One region of the Sphingomonas chlorellae genome, then DNA from elsewhere that is predicted to be linked to it. Evidence: predicted binding sites of a transcription regulator. Region 1 holds the regulator's gene; the other holds the start of a gene.
What was found. The regulator LexA, encoded in region 1, represses DNA repair genes until DNA is damaged. The targets are predictions, from matches to a motif close to GTTCCNCNCTTGTTCT.

Region 1 (7,319 bases):
GCACCCAGGGATGCGTGACGAGATAGCCCGTCACCCGGTCCGCATCGCCCGCGGCGGTGCCGAGATGGACATGGCAGCCCGCCGGATAGAGGCGGAGGCGTTCGGCATAGACCGGCGGCGCCTCGGTATAGGCGCCGTGGACCGAATCCGAGATCGCGGCGACCGCATCCAGATCCTCAACGCGCATCGGGCGCCAGCCGCCTGCCATTCCCACCATCTCCCGCATCCAGGCCGGACCGCGCCGGCATCGTCAAAACGCATCGCCCTCCCGCCCCCGATCGCCGCGCCGGCACGGAAGGGCTCGACTTGTCGGCGGCGGAACGGAATAGAGGCGCGGTGACCACCTATTCGTTCCTTCCCGATCCCGCCAGCCCGCTCGCGCGCGAAACCGCGGCGCAGGCCTTTGCCGACATGCTCGACGGCAAGGTCGACGAGGCGGCGATCATCGCCTTTCTGATCGCGCTGTCCGAGCGCGGCGAGACGAGCATCGAAATCGCCGAGGCGGCGCGCGCGATGCGCGAGCGGCTGATCCCGATCACCGCGCCCGCCGGGGCGATCGACGTGTGCGGCACCGGCGGCGACGGGCACCACACGCTCAACGTCTCGACCGCGGTGAGCCTGGTCGTCGCGGCGTGCGGCGTCCCGGTGGCGAAGCACGGCAACCGCGCCGCATCGTCCAAGGCGGGTGCGGCGGACACGCTGGAGGCGCTGGGCCTCGACCTCGACCGCGCGGCGGCGCGCGCCGAGGAGAGCCTGAACCGGCTGGGCATCGCCTTTCTGTTCGCCCAGCACCACCATCCGGCACTGGCGCGGCTGGGGCCGATCCGCCGCAAGATCGCACGCCGCACGATCTTCAACCTGATGGGGCCGCTCGCCAACCCGGCGCACGTCACGCGCCAGCTGATCGGGATCGCGCGACCCGACTATGCGCCGATCTATGCCGAGGCGCTCGCGCAGCTCGGCACCGAATGCGCGGCGGTGATTTCGGGCGAGGAAGGGCTCGACGAGCTTTCGACCGAGGGGGTGAGCATCGCGGTCAATGTCGGCACCGCGACGCTGCCCGGCCGGATCGTTCCCGAGGATGCCGGATTGCCGCGCCATCCGCTCGCCGCGATCCGCGGCGGCGACCCCGCGTACAACGCACTCGCGCTGCGCCGGCTGTTGCAGGGCGAGCATGGCGCGTATCGCGACGCGGTGCTGCTCAACGCCGCCGCCGCGCTGATGATCGGCGGCGCGGCCGACACGCTGACCGACGGCGCCGCGCGCGCCGCCGAGGCGATCGACAAGGGCCTTGCCAACCGGCTGCTCGACTGCTGGATCGATTTCGTATGACGACGATGCTCGACACCATTCTGGAGACCAAGCGCCGCGAGGTCGCCGAACGCCGGCGCGCGCCGCGCGAATACCCCGCCCCCACCGCGCCGCGCGGGTTCAAGGCCGCGCTCGACGCCAGGGTGGCGGCGGGCGGGTTCGGGCTGATCGCCGAGATCAAGAAGGCGAGCCCGTCCAAGGGGCTGATCCGCGCCGATTTCGATCCGCCCGCGCATGCCCGCGCCTATGCCGAGGGCGGTGCGGCGTGCCTGTCGGTGCTGACCGACCATGATTATTTCCAGGGACATGAGGACTATCTGATCGCCGCCCGCGCGGCCTGCCCGCTGCCGGTGCTGCGCAAGGACTTCATGGTCGATCCCTGGCAGGTGGGCGAGGCGCGCGCGATGGGGGCCGACGCGATCCTGATCATCGTCGCCGCGCTCGACGACGGGCAGATGGCGGAGATCGAGGCCGCGGCGATCGAGGCGGGCATGGACGCGCTGATCGAAGTGCACGATGCAGCCGAGCTCGAGCGGGCATTGCGGCTCAAGTCGCGCCTGATCGGGGTGAACAACCGCAATCTCAAGGACTTCAGCGTCGATCTTCGTCGCACCTATGAACTGGTTCGGCTCGCGCCGGCGGGATGCACCTTTGTCGCCGAGAGCGGGCTGACATCGCGTGCCGACCTCGACGCGATGGCGGCGCATGACGTGCGTTGCTTCCTGATCGGCGAGGCATTGATGCGCCAGCCCGACGTCGCGGCGGCCACGCGGGCGCTGATCGGCTGAGGCGCCTGCGCGGTGCGGTAGGGAATCCACAACCATCCGTCTTAACCGCGCCTTCAGCAACGCGGTCCAGAGTCCGGCACGGGCGCTGGGATTAGACCAAGAATGTACCAGTTACTGGGATCGGCAACGCTGTTTTCGCTGCTGCCCGACATCCATTCCTCGACCGACCTCCCCGATCCGGCGGCGTGCGATTTCGAATCGGCGGCGATCGAACTGGCCGAGGACGAGCATGGCTGTGCGGTGCTGTGTCTGGGCGCGCACGCCGCGACGCTGAGCCTGCCCGCCGCCGAGGCGCTGGCCGCCGCGCCCGAGGCGACGCTGCGGCTGGCGACCGGCGAACGCATCGCCGGACGGATCGAACCCGGCGACAACGCGCGCGCGCTGTTCCGTTATGCCGAGCCGATCGACGTGGTGGGCGTGCTCGCGCGGACGCTTGCCGCGCTTCCCGCCGACCGCCGGCGGATGCCGCGCGTCGCGATCTGGCACAAGGCGACGCTCCGGTGCGGCGACGACACCGATTTCGTGCTGGTGCGCAACATCTCGCAGCGCGGCGTGGGCATCGAGACGAGCCGCCCGCTGGCCGAGGCCGACAATGTGCAACTGCTGCTCGACGCGCTGACGCCGCTGAGCGGCACGGTGCGGTGGGTGAACGGCCGCCATGCCGGGCTGGCGCTCGACGACGAGATCGGCTGGCAGACGCTGATGCCGTGGCTCCGCGCGCTGCCGAAGCACAGCCAGCCGGCCGCGCCGGTCGACGGCGCCGAGGCAGGGGCGATCATGCCCGACCTGCGCGCGATCCGCATCGACCTGCCCGTCCGGCTGCGGCGCGGCGTGCAGTGGTGGAACGCGCGCGCACGATCGCTGACGCGCAACCTGGTCGAGCTCGAGACGCGCGCCGGCTGTGCGCCGGGCACGAACCTGTGGGTGTCGTTGCCGGGCATCGGCGGCGGCCCCGCCAATGTGATCGACGCAGCCCCCGACCGGCTGCTCTGCGCGTTCCGCCTGCCGCTTCCCGAACGCGCGATGGGGCTGGCGCGGGGGCATCTGAGCCACGACTGACCCGAGACGACGCGCGAACACGCGGCATCGCTTGACAGCGCACGGGAACATTGCGTAAACGTTCCTCGTCTGTTCTGGACGGAGGACCTGGATGCTCACGCGCAAGCAGCACGAGCTCATCTGCTTCATTGCCGATCGACTGGCCGAGACCGGGGTTTCGCCCTCGTTCGAGGAGATGAAGGATGCGCTCGACCTCAAGTCGAAGTCGGGGGTGCACCGGCTGATCAGCGCGCTGGAAGAGCGGCAGTTCATCCGGCGCCTGCCCAACCGCGCCCGCGCGCTGGAAGTGCTGCGGATGCCCGAGCGTCCCGAGGCACGGAAGGGCCATGGCAGCGCCCGCGCCGCCGCGGCGTCTCCTGCGCCTGCGCCCGCCGCACCCGAGCCGCCGCGCGCCGCCAACGACGTCATCGAGATCCCGCTGCACGGGCGGATCGCGGCGGGTACGCCGATCGAGGCGCTCGAAGGCTCGTCGATGCTGCCGGTTCCCGCGGCGCTGCTGGGCGCGGGCGATCATTATGCACTCGAGGTATCGGGTGACTCGATGGTCGAAGCGGGGATTCTCGACGGCGATTATGCGCTGATCCGTCGTACCGAAGTCGCGCGCGACGGCGAGATCGTGGTGGCGCTGATCGACGACAGCGAGGCGACGCTCAAATATTTCCGTCACGAGGGCGCGATGATCCGGCTCGACCCGGCGAACCGTGCCTATGACGCGCAGCGCTATCGCCCCGATCAGGTGCGCGTTCAGGGCCGGCTGGCCGGGCTGCTCCGCCGCTACTGAGGCTGGGGCGCCCCCGGCCGCCGGTGTGCGCGGGCCTGGGGCGCGACTTCGGCCGGAAGCACACGCAGCGGGCGTTCCCACGGATGCCCGGCGCCGGTGCGGACGGTGGCAAGGCGTGCCGGAAAGCGGATCGCCACCCCGCCCGTCCGCGCCAGCAGCGGGCGATCGAGCCGAAGCCAGCGCGGCACGCATCCGCGCGGCAGGGCGCGGTCGCTGACGACGAGGTCCGCCGCGGCGCAGAGCGGCAGCAGCTGCTCCCGCGCGATCGGATAGGGGCTTCGCGTCGCGACCACGCGCCAGCGCCCGTCCGGACGAACGATATCGACGACGCACAGATCGGGGCTGCACCGCGCCTCCGGCAACGGATCGAACGCATCGAGTGCGTCGAAGGGCGGTGGGCTGCCCGCGCTTTCGCCGAGCATCGTGCGGACATAATCGCCCGCACGCTCCCGCAGCAGCCGCACCGAACCATCGGCGGCACGCAGGGCGACGTGGCGGCCGTCGCCGGTGACGATGAGGTCGGGCGGCGGCGTGGCGACGGCCCAGAGCGCTCCGGCAAGGATCGGCGCCGCGCCCAGCAGGCGCAATCGTGTCCGCCACAGCGCGAGCCACAACCCGCCCGCGACGATCAGCGCGAATGCCCCGCCCGGCATGGCGGGAAGGCTGGCGTTGGCGCCGGGCGCTGCGGCGACGAGATGCGCGAGCCCGAGCAGCAGGCCAAGCGCCCTGCCCGCCACCCACCAAAGCGGCGCCCCCAGCCCGGCCAGATCGAGGAGCAGCGCCAGCGCCTCGACGGGCATGATGACGAAGGTGGTCAGCGGGATCGCGACAAGGTTGGCGACCGATCCGTAGAGCCCGCTGCGATGGAAATGGAACAGCGCGATCGGCGTCAGCGCCAGTTCGACGACGATGCCGGTGACGAGCAGCCCGGCGAGCGCACGCCCCCAGCCGGCAAGCCGCCCCTCGTCGCGTGCGGCGAACCAGCGTTCGATGCGGGGCGATTCGTGGAGCGCGACGATCGCGGCGACGGCCGCAAAGCTGAGCTGGAAGCTGGCGCCGACCAGCGAGGCGGGTGCGACGAGCAGCACCACCACCGCGCCGGCCGCAACCAGGCGCAGCGTCATCGCCTCACGCCCCAGCACAAGCGCCAGCAACACGAGCAACGCCGCGACGCACGACCGCAGCGTGGGCACCTGCGCGCCGGTGAGCCAGGTATAGCCGATCGCGGCGGCGGCACCGGCAAGCGCCGCGACCAGCGGCAGGCGGACGCGCAGCGCAAGGCCGGGCACGAGCACGAGCAGGCGGAGCGCGATCGTCATCGCCGCGGCGGTGACCGCGCTGACATGAAGGCCGCTCACCGAAAGCAGATGCGCGAGCCCCGAACGGCGCATCGCCTCGGCATCTTCGGCGGCGATCGCCCCTTCATCGCCGGTCGCCAGCGCCGCGGCGATCCCCCCGGCGCTGCCGGGCAGCCGGTCGAGAATGTGCGCGGTGAGCGCGGCGCGCAACCCCGGCCCCTGCGCGGGGGACGCGACGACGAGCACCGGCGGATCGAGCGCCCGCCCGACCGCCCCCAGTCCGTCGAACCAGGCCGCGCGCGCAAAGTCATAGGCACCGGGCACCGCCGGCCCCGGCGGCGGCATCAGCCGCGCGCGCAGGGCGATACGGCTCCCCGCGACGATGCCCGCCCCCATATCGGCAGCCGCGACATTGACGCGCACGCGCGGCGGCAGGTCGCCCCGCCCGACCGGCGCGAGCGTCAGGCGGACGAGATCGCGGGCGACGAGCGACTCGACGCGTTCGACCCGCGCCTCGAACCGCACGATCGCGGGGCGGGCGAGCACCGGGGCGGCGACCCATTCGGCGCGCGTCCAGGCGAGCAGGCATCCGGCGGCGGCGAGCAGCGCGCCGACTCCGACCAGCCGCGACAGGCGTCCCCCGCGCGGAAGGAGTGCCGCCGCCAGCGCTAGCGCCGCCATCGCCGCGAGAAATCCGCACCACCGCGCAGAATCGGGCAGGACGAACCAGGCGAGCACGCCCGCGCCGAGCACGACGGGTATCCACAGAACGATCTGGTCGCGCTCGCCGTCGAGCCAATGCTCGACGCGCGCCGCCGCCCGCTGGCAAACGTCGCGGACCCTCCCCATTTGTAGGGACGGGAACCCCGTGCTAGGGGCCTCGGCGGCTGATCTGGCCATCGAATAACCAGTCTGGGAGCATGCGCGGTTGAGCGCAACATCTGAAAGCGGCGCCCGGCGCGTCGTCACCCGTTTCGCACCTTCGCCGACGGGTTTCCTCCACATCGGCGGTGCGCGCACCGCGTTGTTCAACCTGCTTTACGCACGCCATCATGGCGGCAGCTTCGTGCTGCGCATCGAGGATACCGACCGCGTCCGATCGACGCAGCCGGCGATCGACGCCATCCTGGACGGGATGAAGTGGCTGGGCCTCGAATGGGACGGCGAGCCCGTCTATCAGTTCGCGCGCGCCGCTCGCCATGCCGAAGTCGCGCACGAACTGCTCGCGCGCGGGCACGCCTACAAGTGCTTCGCGACGCCCGAGGAGCTCGAGGCGATGCGCGAGGAGCAGAAGGCGAAGAAGCTGCCGCTGCGCTATGACGGCCGCTGGCGCGACCGCGATCCGTCCGAGGCGCCCGCCGGCGCGCCGTTCGTGATCCGGCTGAAGGCGCCGCGCGAGGGCGCCGTGACGATCGTCGACGAGGTCCAGGGGCCGGTGACGGTCAACAACGCCGAACTCGACGATTTCGTGCTGCTGCGTTCGGACGGGACGCCGACCTATATGCTCGCGGTCGTCGTCGACGATCACGACATGGGCGTGACGCACGTCATCCGCGGCGACGACCATCTGAACAACGCCTTCCGCCAGCTCGCGCTGATCCGTGCGATGGGCTGGCCCGAGCCCGTCTATGCGCACATCCCGCTGATCCACGGTGCGGACGGCGCCAAGCTGTCGAAGCGGCACGGCGCGCTGGGCGTCGATGCGTATCGCGATTCGCTGGGGATCCTGCCCGAAGCGCTGTCGAACTATCTGCTGCGACTCGGCTGGGGCTATGGCGACCACGAGATCATCAGCCGCGAGCAGGCGATCGAATGGTTCGAGCTGTCGGGCGTCGGAAAATCACCATCGCGGTTCGATTTGAAGAAGCTGGAGAACCTGAACGGTCATTACATCCGCGAGGCCGACGACGCGCGGCTCGCGGCGCTGATCGCGCCGCGGCTGCCGGTCACGCTCGACGACTCGCAGCGCGATCTTCTGCGCCGCAGCATGGGTGTATTGAAGCCGCGTGCCGCGAATCTCGTGGAACTCGCCGAGGGCGCGATGTTTCTGTTTCGCACTCGCCCACTGGGATTGGACGAAGA
Region 2 (7,319 bases), on a different contig from region 1:
TGGGCAGCGCGGCGCGATGCGCCACCTCCTCGATACTGGCGAACGGGCGTTGCGCGCGCGCCTGCACCACCGCATCCGCCCAGTCGCGGCGAAACCCGTCGATCCGCGACAGGCCCAGCCGCAACGCAAGCGCGCCGGCTTCCCCCGGCTCCAGCGAACTGTCCCATTGGCTCGCGCCCACATCGGCCGCGCGGACCTCGACGCCATGGTCGCGCGCGTCCTGCACCAGCTGGGCCGGCGCATAGAAACCCATCGGCTGGCTGTTGAGCAGCGCGCAGGTGAACACCGCCGGGTGACGGCATTTGAGCCATGCCGAAACATAGGCCAGCCAGCCAAAGGCCTGGGCATGGCTTTCGGGAAAGCCATATTCGCCGAAGCCCTTGATCTGTTCGAAACAGCGTTCGGCGAAATCGCGGTCATAGCCGCGCGCGACCATGCCCTCGATCATCTGCTGCCGATAACGATGGATGGTGCCGTGGTTGCGAAAGGTCGCCATCGCGCGGCGCAGCCCGTCGGCCTCCGCTGCGGTGAAGCCGGCGGCAGTCATCGCCAGCTTCATCGCCTGCTCCTGGAACAGCGGCACGCCCAGCGTCTTTTCGAGCACATGGCGCAGCTCATCCGGGTCGTGCGGCGGCGCGGGCGAGGGATAGACCACCGCCTCCTCCCTGTTGCGACGGCGCAGATAGGGATGGACCATGCCGCCCTGGATCGGCCCGGGGCGAACGATCGCCACCTGGATGACGAGATCGTACAGTTTCGCGGGCTTCATGCGCGGCAGCATCGCGATCTGGGCGCGGCTTTCGACCTGAAAGGTGCCGATGCTGTCGCCGCGCCGGAGCATTGCGTAGACGCCGGGATCCTCGAGCGGCACGTTGGCGAGCGTGTAGTCGCCCCGTTCGTGCCGGCGCAGCAGGTCGAAACTCTTGCGGATGCAGGTCAGCATGCCGAGCGCGAGCACATCGACCTTCATCAGCCCGAGCGCGTCGATATCGTCCTTGTCCCATTCGATGAAGGTGCGGTCGGGCATCGCGGCATTGTGGATCGGCACCAGCTCGTCGAGCCGCCCCTCGGTCAGCACGAAGCCGCCGACATGCTGCGACAGGTGGCGCGGAAAGGTCAGCAGCTGGTCGACCAGCGCCTTCAGCCGCGCGATGACCGGATTGGCGGGATCGAACCCGGCTTCGATCATCCGGCTTTGGGGAACATCGTCCCCCCAATGGCCCCAGATGGTCGAGGCGAGCCGCGCCGTCACATCCTCGGTCAGCCCCAGCGCCTTGCCCACCTCGCGCAATGTGCTGCGCGGGCGGTAATGGATGACGGTGGCGGCGATGCCCGCCCGTTCGCGGCCGTAACGGGCATAGATATACTGCATGATCTCCTCGCGGCGCTCATGCTCGAAATCGACGTCGATATCGGGCGGCTCGTTGCGCTCTTCGGAGAGGAACCGCGAGAACAGCAGCTTTTCGCGAACCGGATCGATCGGCGTGATACCCAGGAAATAGCAGACGAGCGAATTGGCCGCGCTCCCCCGCCCCTGGCACAGGATCGGCGGCGAAAGGCTGCGGGCATGGCGGACGATGTCGTGGACCGTCAGGAAATAACAGGCATAGCCGCACCGGCGAATCAGCGTGAATTCCTCTGCCAGCACGGTTTCATAGGCATCGGGCAGGGCTTGCGGGAAATGCGCACGCGCGCCCTCGCGGACCAGGTGCTCCAGCCAGTCCTGCGGCTCCCATCCCTCGGGCACCGGCTCGTGCGGATATTCGTATTTCAGGTCGTCGAGCGTGAAGGCGATGCGTGAAAGCAGGTCGGCCGTCGCCGCGATCGCCTCGGGGCATGCCGCGAACAGCCGTGCCATTTCGCCCGGCGACTTGAGATGGCGTTCGGCATTGGCGGCCAGGCGGCGGCCCGCGGCGTGGATGCTCACGCCCTCGCGGATGCACGTCATCACGTCGTGGAGCGGGCGACAGTCGGGCGTGGCATAGCACGCATCGTTGGTCGCGATCAGCGGCACGCCCGTTGCGGCGGAAAGCGCCTGTGCCTGCGCCAGTCGCCGCGCATCGGCGCCGGTGCGATGCATCGTGACGGCGCGCCAGACCGCGTGCGGGCGCACCGCGCACAGCCGTTCCAGCACCGTCGGGCCGCCGCCGGTCGCGATCAGCAGCAGATCGTCGGCATGATCGAGCAGGTCGGGCAGATAGAGGATGCAATCGCCCTTGTCGGCGCGCCGGTTGCCCAGCGTCAGCAACCGCGTCAGCCGCCCCCAGCCATGGCGCGTGGCGGGATAGGCGACGATGTCCGGTGTATCGTCGGCAAAGACCAGCCGGGCGCCGACCGCCAGCCGCATCCCGCTCGCCGCTCCGCCCAGTTCGCGCCAGGCGACATGCGCACGCACCACGCCCGCCACGGTGTTGCGGTCGGCGATGCCGATGCCCCGCATTCCCAACGCCTGCGCGTGCGACACCATCGCTGCCGGGTGCGATGCCCCGCGCAGAAAGCTGTAATTGGTCGCGGCCGCCAGTTCGGCGAAGTCCGGGGGCGCGTTCATGCGAACAGCCCGTGCAGATACCAGCAGGGGTCGGGCTTTTCGTCGTAAAGGCCGTGGCGGAAGATCCAGAAGCGCCGCCCGTTCGCATCCTCGATCCGGTAATAGTCGCGCGTCAGCCCCTGATTGCCGGGTTGCTCCCCGCCCCGCCGCCGCCACCAGGGCGCGGCAATGCGTTCCGGCCCTTCATACAGGCGGACTTCGTGCAACTTCTGCTGCCAGCGAAAACGATGCGGCGGACCGTCGGGCACCTGTGCGATCACCTCGACCGGCTGCGGCGGGTCGAACAGGAAAAGCGGACGCATCGGCGGCTCGCCCGGCGGCGGCGGGGGCCATGAGGGTGCGGCGGGGTGGCGAAGCGCCGGCAGCGCATGCTGCGCCTGTTCGGGCAGATGGGTGTCCTGCGGCGCCAGGCGCACCAGGCATTGCGGCCCCAGCCGGGTGCTCAGCCGGTCGACCAGATCGGCGATCGTCTGCGCGTCGCGTTCGGTGCCGTCGAGCGCGGGCTGGGCGGGTGCCAGCGGCTCGGCGGCGGCGACGGCAAGGCGGATGCTGTCATAGCCGAAGCCCGGGTCGAGCGGGTCGGCAAGCGCGGCGATCCGCTCGTCGAACAGCCGCAATACCGGCGCCGGATCGCGCGTCGGCGCGCCCGTCTCGATATCCAGCCGGTGACGCGCACCGTCGCTGCGGCACAGGGTGAGGCGAAAGCGTCGCCCGCCCAGCCCGCGCCGCTCGAGTTCGTCCGCCGCCGCCTGCAACAGGTCGCGAAAACAGGCGGCGACCGCATCCTGGTGCCCGATCGGCTCGGCGAAGCGCCGTTCGAAGCGCAACGGCGCCGCGGGCGGCAGCGGGTCGAGCGGCGCCTGCGCCTCCCCCATCAGCAGGTTCAGCGCGGTGACCGCCGCCATGCCGCATCGCGCGGCGATGGTCGCGGCCGGGCGAGCTGCCACCTCGCCCACCGATTTCAGCCCGGCCCGCACCAGCGCCTGCGTCGCCTCTGCCTCCAGTCCCAGCGCGACGACGGGCAGCGCGCGGATCGCGGCCGCCGTATCGGTGACGGGCAGGCGCGCATGACGGGCGAGCGCCTGCGCCGCCGCAATCGTATCGGCGACGGCACAGCGCACCGTCATGCCGCGCGCCGCCATCGTCGCCTCCACCTCGGCAACCAGGCCGGGCTCGCCGCCGAACAGGTGTGCGCATCCGGCAATGTCGATCACGATCGCGTCGGGCGGCACCGGCATGACAAGCGGCGACCAGCGGACGCAATCGCGCGCGAGCTTTTCCAGCCAGTGCCGGTCCGCCGCCGCGTCCATGCCCGTCGTGAACAGCGCGGGCAGCCGCGCGCGCGCGTCGGCGAGCGTCAGGCCGGGGGCGAGCCCCAGCGCCTGCGCGCGGGCATCGACCGCGGCCAGCCGCAGCGCGCCGCGCACACTTTCGATCAGCGCCAGCGGCGCGTCAGGCGGCGTTGCGGGTTCCTGTCGCCGCAACCGCTCGGCGGACAGGAACGGGAACCACATCGCCAGATGGCGGCGCTTCCCGGAACAGGCATTGGTCACGATCCCACTCCAATCGCCAGTGCAGGCCGCCGGGGCCGCCCTTCTGGCGCAGCAGTTCGATGTCATAGGCGGGGGCGCCCGGGGCGCGGCCCGGCAGCGCGCGCGACGGGGCGGCGGCAACGCGCCATCGGGTCTGCGCCGCGCTCGGCGCCGGTTGCGAATCGGGGCGCAGCAGGAACAGCGTGACGCCCGACTTCTCCGCTGCCAGCGCCAGACGGCGACTGGCCGTCAGGTCGAGGTCGCGCAGCGCCCCCCGACCTTCGACGACCACCGCCCCCAGTGCCGCGCAGCGCAGCGCATCGACCGCGGCGCGCAGCAGCGCCTTGTCGTCGTCGACCTGGCCCAGCAGCCATGCGCCGGGCGGGACGCCCAGTTCGGCCCAGCCCGGAGCCTGGAGCACGCCTCCTGCCCGCACGGCGCGACGCGATCGCAGCCACAGCATCGTCCGCCCCGCCGCCGTTCCCGCCGCCATCCCCAGGGCAAGGCCTGCGACCGCCGGGGCATCCTCGGGCGCCGCCGCGTGGAATTCGTGCACGGCGCCCATGACCAGCCCGCCGCCCAGCGCGGCGTCGACCGCACCGACGCCGATGGCGCGGCGCGCCGGAAGACCGGGGCGCAAGGAAGGAAGGGCGAGTCGCATTTGTTCACTTTATGTTCTTAAGGGGCCGGCGATCAAGATGGGGCATCCACGGGGCACGACTGCGCCGCCACGCCATCCCGCCATGCGGCCACCCTCTCGCGCGGGCGCGGTTCACGTCGCGCGCCTTTCGCGCGGATCGCTGTGCGCCCTGCCGGCCCGCGCTCCTCCGCGCATGATATGTACGACAAATAAGCGCTCCACGTCACCAAAGTGTCTTGAACGAATCAGAGTATACGATATTCTTTCCCTGCTTCCTCCAACGTGAGGGAGCCCAAAGGGGAGGATAACATGAAGTTTCGCACCACGGGTGCGAGCGCGCTCGCGCTCGGCCTCGCCTTGTGCCAGCCTGCGCACGCACAGGACAGCGCCGCCACCACCGCCGACGCCACCGCTGCCGAGGCACAGGACGATACTGCGCCGCGCGCCGAGGAAAAGCCCGGCCATGGCGAGATTCTCGTCACCGGCACCCGCATCCGCCGCACCGATGTCTCCACCGCCACGCCGATCACCGTCGTCGACAAGGAAATGATCTCGCAGCGCGGGCTCGGGCGGCTCGACGAAACGCTCAGCGCGATTCCCCAGATCGCACCGATGCTCGGCGAGCGCGGCAGCAACGATCCCCGGCTCGGGCCGGCGCGGATCAACCTGCGCAAGCTCGGCACCGGCCGCACGCTCAATCTGCTCAACGGCGAGCGGATGACCAACGACGTCAACATCATCCCCTCGGCGCTGATCGAGCGCGTCGACGTGCTCACCGGCGGCGCCTCGGCCGTCTATGGCTCGGACGCCATCGCCGGCGTCGTCAACTTCATCGTCAAGCGCCGCTACCAGGGCATCGAACTCAATGCCGAGGCGAGCACGCAACAGAGCACCAACGACAACCAGTTCATGCTCAAGCTGCTCGACCAGTCGGGCTATCCGCGCCCCGACAAGACCGTCTGGGGCGGCCAGCAATATTTCGTCAGCCTCACCGCCGGCACCAACTTCGCCGACAATCGCGGCAATATCAGCCTGTTCGGCAGCTTCCGCCGCACCGTGCCGATGGCGTTCAGCAAGTTCGATCACACCGCCTGCCCGGTCTATCAGAATCCCCAGAACCCGGTTCCGCCGCTGCAAAAGAACGACACCTGGTCGTGCGGCTTCACCGAATACAACCCCTATAACTGGTTCTATGCAGGCGGTTCGGAATGGACCAATGCCAAGGACGGTTCGCGCGACTGGCGCCCCTATGACTATAACGACATCGTCCGCGTGCCGCAGCGCGATTATCTCCAGCGCAGCGGCCGCACCTACAATGCCGGCGGCTTCTTCAGCTTCGACTTCAGCTCCTCGCTGAAATTCGACACCAACTTCCTCTACACCCGCTACAAGCAGGAGGGACAGAACGCCCAGGCGGTGGGCTTCTATTCGCCCGAGTTCCAGATGCCGTGCGACAACCCGTTCATGAGCGCGCAGCAGGCGGCGATCGTGTGCGGTGCCAATGCCGGGGTGGCGGGCGCGACGGCGCCCTTCTCGATGACGGTGTTCCGGCCCGACTATGCCAACGAATATCGCAACGACATCACCGACTGGCGCGGCGCGGCGCATCTCAGCGGCGACATCACGCGCGAAATCCGCTTCGACGTCAGCGGCCAGAAATCGCGCCGGATCGAGAAATATCTGGGCACCAACATCTTCGACTACTGGCTGATGAAAGACCGCTTCGCCAACGCGATGAAGGTCGTCAACTATAACGGCAAGCCGACCTGCACCTCGGTGATCGACGGCACCGATCCCGCCTGCGTGCCGCTCGACGCCTTCAGCACGCAACAGCCCGATGCCAAGGTCTGGGACTATATCACCCGCACCGGCGGCAGCCGGGTCCAGATCGACCAGATGGTGCTCAACGGCTCGGTCTCGGGCACGCTCGGCGCGCTCGGCCTCAAAAGTCCGCTCGCCGACAGCGCGCTCGGCTTCGCGGTCGTCGCCGAACATCGCTGGAACCGCGTGTCGGAATCGGGCAGCGGCGCCTATGACTGGTGGTCGCGCTATGCCTCGTCCGACGTGGTCGACGAGCTCGGCGGCGAACTCGAACTCCCGCTCGTCCAGAACAAGCGCTTCGTCGAGGAACTGACCGTCAGCGGCGCCTATCGCATCTCCGACTATCGCTCGCTCGAAAAGCTCGTCCACACCTGGAAGGTCGATTTCACCTATCGGCCCTTCGCCGGACTGGGTTTCCGCGGAAGCCTCAACAAGGCGCTGCGTCAGGGCGTGCTCGAACGGCTTCAGACGGCCAATCCCTATACCGGCACCTTCCGCGACTTCTGCGCGCCGCCGGCCACGGGATCGTCGCTCACGCGCTATTCGTTCGAAAAATGCGCGGCGAGCGGCATCACGCGCGCGCAATATGACGCGCTGGGCAGCTATGCCGGGTGCGACGTCAACGGGCTGTGCCAGGTGCTCTACCGCCCCGGCGGTAACCCCGATCTTCAGCCCGAGCGCTCGCGCAGCGTCACCGCGGGCATCGTCGCCCAGCCGCGCTTCCTCCCCGGCTTCACCGCGTCGGTCGACTATTTCGCGATCAAGATCACCGGCGCGT

Region 2: a site for LexA is predicted at 4,744-4,759, ahead of ACT3CF_RS07985 (ImuA family protein). Genes of this name have one in related genera too.

Annotation. Positions count from the first base shown of each region.
Region 1 covers NZ_JBQXXM010000003.1:10,986-18,304, reverse strand. Annotated here, with positions in the region: gene ACT3CF_RS08860 (GNAT family N-acetyltransferase) at 1-217, opposite strand, end outside; gene trpD (anthranilate phosphoribosyltransferase) at 337-1,332, shown strand; gene trpC (indole-3-glycerol phosphate synthase TrpC) at 1,329-2,099, shown strand; gene ACT3CF_RS08845 (PilZ domain-containing protein) at 2,202-3,158, shown strand; gene lexA (transcriptional repressor LexA) at 3,250-3,939, shown strand; gene ACT3CF_RS08835 (ComEC/Rec2 family competence protein) at 3,933-6,086, opposite strand; gene gltX (glutamate--tRNA ligase) at 6,166-7,319, shown strand, end outside.
Region 2 covers NZ_JBQXXM010000002.1:360,409-367,727, reverse strand. Annotated here, with positions in the region: gene ACT3CF_RS07995 (error-prone DNA polymerase) at 1-2,548, opposite strand, end outside; gene ACT3CF_RS07990 (Y-family DNA polymerase) at 2,545-4,062, opposite strand; gene ACT3CF_RS07985 (ImuA family protein) at 4,001-4,741, opposite strand; gene ACT3CF_RS07980 (TonB-dependent receptor domain-containing protein) at 5,030-7,319, shown strand, end outside.